One region of the Nocardioides sp. ChNu-99 genome, then DNA from elsewhere that is predicted to be linked to it. Evidence: riboswitches for the same ligand, from Rfam matches in the RefSeq annotation. Region 1 holds a riboswitch; the other holds the start of a gene.
The links. A riboswitch is a leader RNA that binds a small molecule or an ion and turns the genes downstream of it on or off. The one in region 1 is predicted to bind thiamine pyrophosphate.
Positions count from the first base shown of each region.

Region 2: another riboswitch for thiamine pyrophosphate. It lies ahead of KK617_RS08820 (thiamine ABC transporter substrate-binding protein); the one in region 1 lies ahead of KK617_RS12635 (thiamine phosphate synthase).

Region 1 is NZ_JAHWBL010000036.1:19,396-21,579, reverse strand. It holds gene KK617_RS12640 (fumarate hydratase) at 1-834, opposite strand, end outside; TPP riboswitch at 962-1,072, shown strand; gene KK617_RS12635 (thiamine phosphate synthase) at 1,070-1,702, shown strand; gene KK617_RS12630 (FAD-dependent oxidoreductase) at 1,702-2,184, shown strand, end outside.
Region 2 is NZ_JAHWBL010000020.1:25,595-27,778, reverse strand. It holds gene KK617_RS08825 (ABC transporter permease subunit) at 1-86, opposite strand, end outside; gene KK617_RS08820 (thiamine ABC transporter substrate-binding protein) at 132-1,205, opposite strand; TPP riboswitch at 1,195-1,301, opposite strand; gene KK617_RS08815 (GNAT family N-acetyltransferase) at 1,393-1,866, shown strand; gene KK617_RS08810 (MBL fold metallo-hydrolase) at 1,851-2,184, opposite strand, start outside.

The DNA of each region.
Region 1 (2,184 bases):
CTGCTGCTCCAGCTCGACGTCGCGGAAGCCGTGCGCCGCCATCGAGCCCTCGGTGGGCAGCGCGTCGAGGTAGTGCGCGCTCGCGTACTTGGCGGTCTTGAGCGCGAACTCCGCGCTCGTGCCGCCGATGACGACCGCGAGGTGGTACGGCGGGCACGCCGCCGTGCCCAGGCTGCGGATCTTCTCGTCGAGGAACTCCAGCAGCCGCTTCGGGTTGAGGATCGCCTTCGTCTCCTGGAACAGGAACGACTTGTTGGCGCTGCCGCCGCCCTTGGCCATGAAGAGGAACTTGTACTCCGGCTTCCCGGACGTCTGCGGGGTCGAGTAGATCTCGACCTGCGCCGGCAGGTTCGTGCCGGTGTTCTTCTCGTCGTACGTCGTCAGCGGCGCGAGCTGGGAGTAGCGCAGGTTGAGGCGGGTGTACGCGTCGTACACGCCCGCGCTGATCGCCTCGCCGTCGTCGGCCCCGGTGAGCACGCCCTCCGACTTCTTGCCCATGACGATCGCCGTGCCCGTGTCCTGGCACATCGGCAGCACGCCGCCGGCGGAGATGTTGACGTTCTTCAGCAGGTCGAGCGCCACGAACCGGTCGTTGCCGCTGGCCTCGGGGTCGTCGATGATCCGGCGCAGCTGCGCCAGGTGGGCGGGGCGCAGGTAGTGCGCGATGTCGTGCATCGCCTCGCGGGTGAGCGTGCGGATCGCCTCGGGCGCGACCTCGAGGAACGTGCGCCCGCCGGCCTCGAAGCTCGAGACGCCCTCGGTCGTCACCAGCCGGTACGGCGTGGCGTCGGGCCCCAGGGGCAGCAGGTCGGAGTAGCGGAAGTCGTCGCCCAGCGGTGCGCTCACGGACACGCACCGTAGACGGGGGTCACACCCGCGGGCCGCAGCGGGTCCCCTTCCCCTCGCCGGGCTGGCGCCGCAGGGCGGGGTTGCGGTCGTCGCGACGACGAGTACGGTGGGCGGCATCCACCACGGGAGTCCACGGCAGTGGGCTGAGATGGGGCTGAGACCGCCCCGACCGTCGAACCTGATCCGGGTCATGCCGGCGCAGGAAGTGAGGAGCGTTCTCGTGCCTGCTGTCACCAGCGGCGCGGCCACCGGTGTGCCGCGCCTGTTCTGCCTCGTCGACCTCCACGACGACCTCGCGCTGCTGCCGGCGCTCGCCGCACGGGGGGTGGACGGCTTCCAGGTGCGGGCGAAGACCGCCACGACCGCCGCGCTGGTCGACCTGACCCACCGCGCGGTCGCGGCCGTGCGCCCCCACGGTGCCCGGGTCGTGGTGAACGACCGCCTCGACGTGGCGCTGGCGGCGTCCCCCGACGGGGTGCACCTCGGCGCGGACGACCTCCCCGTGCCCGCCGCGCGCCGCATCGCCGCCGCGCTCGACCTCCCGGGCTTCCTCGTGGGGGCCACCTGCCGCGACCGCCCGGCGGTCGCGGCGGCGGCGGCCGCCGGCGCCGACTACGCGGGGTTCGGTCCCGTGGCGCCCTCGGCGTCGAAGGCCGGGCTGCCGGCCCCCCGCGGCGTCGACGGGCTCGCCGCGGCGGTGGGCCCCCTGCCGCTCGTCGCGATCGGTGGCATGACGCCCGCCCTCGCCGCGGACGCCTGGGCCGCCGGCGCCCACGGCGTCGCCGTCATCGGGGCGATCTGGCGACAACCCGACCCCCTGGCCGCAGCGGAGGACCTCCTGGCCGCCCGCTGATGGCGCGGGTGCTCGTGCGGGGCGCCGGCATCGTCGGCCTCGCCGTCGCCGAGGAGCTGCAGCGCCGCGGTCACGTGGTGCTGGTGGTCGACCCGGCACCGGGCTCCGGCGCCTCCCACGCGGCCGCCGGCATGCTCGCGCCCGGCAGCGAGGTCTGGTGGGGCGAGGAGGGGCTGCTCGCCCTGACCCTGCGCAGCGCCGCGCTGTGGCCGGCGTACGCGGCCCGTCTCGGCGTCCCGCTCCACCGCGCCGGCACGCTGCTCGTCGGCCACGACCGCGGCGACCTGCAGGACGTGGAGCGCCAGGTCGCCCTCCTGCGCTCGCTGGGCGGGACCGCCACGCTCCTCGACCGTGCCGCGCTGCGCCGTGCGGAGCCCTCGCTCGGGCGGGTCGCCGGCGGCGCCCTGCTGCCCGACGACCGGGCCGGGGACCCGCGGCGGGTGGTCGCGGCCCTGCGCGCGCGGGTGCGGGTCGAGCCCGCC
Region 2 (2,184 bases), on a different contig from region 1:
ACCATCGCGCCGACGGGCAGGGCGAAGAACACGCCGACGACGGACAGCGGCAGCGCCGCCAGCGCCAGCAGGCGCAGCGCCCTCACGCGACGGCCCCCGCGCCCGTCACCGACCCGCCTCCGCGCCCGACCTCACCCCGCGGCGAGGTCGCGCCACCGGGCGATCCACTCCTCGCGGCCGGCGGCGACGACGTCCGCCTCGAGCTGGTACGGCGCGGTGGGCCGCTCCGCGAAGCTCGCCCAGTCGGCGGGCAGCTCGGCGTCGTCGGCGACGGGGAAGACGTACATGCTCTCCGGCAGCGCCGCCTGCACCTCGGGCGAGAGCAGCCAGTCGACGAGCTCGCGACCGACGTCCTCGTGGTCGGCGCCGCGCAGCACGCCGGCGTACTCGACCTGCGTGTAGCAGGTGTCGAGCAGCGCGCGGGTGGTCGTCGCCGAGCCGTCCTCGGTGAGGGTGAAGGCCGGCGAGGAGTCGTAGGAGACGACGATCGGGCGCGTCGGGTTCTCGCCGGCGGCCGTGAAGTCGCCGTAGTAGGCGTCGGTCCAGCCGTCGACCACGAGGGCGTCGTTGGCGAGCAGTCGCTCCCAGTAGCCCTCCCAGCCGTCCTCGCCGAACTCGGCGACGGTGGCGAGGAGGAACGCCAGGCCCGGGCTCGAGTCGACGGGGCCGGGGGTGACGAACAGGCCCGCGTACGCCGGGTCGGCCAGGTCCTCGAGGGTCTTCGGCTCCGGGATGCCCTGCTCGGCGAACCAGGCCGTGTCGACGTTGACGCAGACGTTGCCGGTGTCGACGGGCACGAGCCGGTTCTCGCCCTCGAGGGCGAAGGCGTCGGCGCCGGCCGGCAGCTCCCCGTCGTACGGCAGGAGGGCGTCGGCCTCCAGCACGCGGCTCGCGAACGTGTTGTCGACACCGAAGACGACGTCGGCGCCCGCGTCGTCCGGGTTGAGGCTGACCTCGGTCACGACGGCACCGGCGTCACCGGGCTGGCGCACGACGAGGTCGACGTCGTGATCGGCCTCGAAGTCCTCGACGAGCGCGTCGGGCAGGACGAACGAGGAGTGGGTGAGCAGGACGACCTCCCCGCGCCCGTCGGAGGCCTCGTCGTCCCCGCCGCCCACGAGCGAGCAGGACGCCAGGGGCGCGAGGAGGGTGGTGGCGAGGACCGCGAGGCCCGAGCGTCGGACGGCATGGCGCGACGGCAACATGATGACTCCCTTCGCCGGTGCTAACCGGAGCAGGTTCGAGGGTCTGCGGCGGATCCGCACTCTCAGCGCCCGTGAGGCGCTCCCCTGTCGTGTGCCCGACACCCTACGTCGCGCCTCCCCCGCCCCGGCCCGGGGGCTCGGGCCGCCCGGGGCCGCCCGGTGCCGCACGGTGTGGGAGCGTGCCGCCGTGACCGTGCTGCGCCTCGCGTTCGACGACCTCCCCCCGCGCCTGGCCTACGAGGTCTGGCGCCTGCGCCAGGACGTGTTCGTGGTCGAGCAGGACTGCCCCTACCCCGACCTCGACGGCCGCGACGTCGAGCCGGGCACCGTCCACCTGCTGCTCGTCGAGGACGACGTGCTCCTCGGCTACGTGCGGGTGCTCGACGACGGCGACCGGGCGCGCGTCGGCCGGGTCGTCCTGCGGGGTACGGCGCGGGGTCGCGGCCTCGCCGACCCGCTGATGACCGCCGCGCTGGAGGTGGTCGGCGAGCGCCCCTCGCACCTCGACGCGCAGGCGCCGCTGGCGGGCTGGTACGCCCGGTTCGGCTACGCGGTCACCGGCCCGGAGTTCCTCGAGGACGGCATCCCGCACGTGCCGATGGAGCGCCCGGGCACGGGCGGCGGCCCGGGCGGTACGCCGGGGGCTCAGGCGAGCGTGTAGCGCGCCGGCTCGCCCGTCACGCGGTCCGTCCCGGGGCCGGTCGCGGGGGCGGGGGCGCGCCGTACCGACGCCTCGCCGCGGGCCACGAGCACCTCGAGGTGCGCGCGGGTCTCCATCACCGCGAGCGCTCCGTTGAACGGGTCGAGGCTGGCGAAGGCGTGCGCGCGGCGGGTCCACGGCAGGTGCGCGGCGACGTCGCGGGCGGTGAGCCCCTCGGTGCCGGCGGCCTCCAGCGGGGCACGGCTGAGCGACAGCCGCTGCTCGTGGTGCTCCAGCAGCTCGTCGACCCGGGCGTGCGCGGAGGCGGTCACCGGCCCG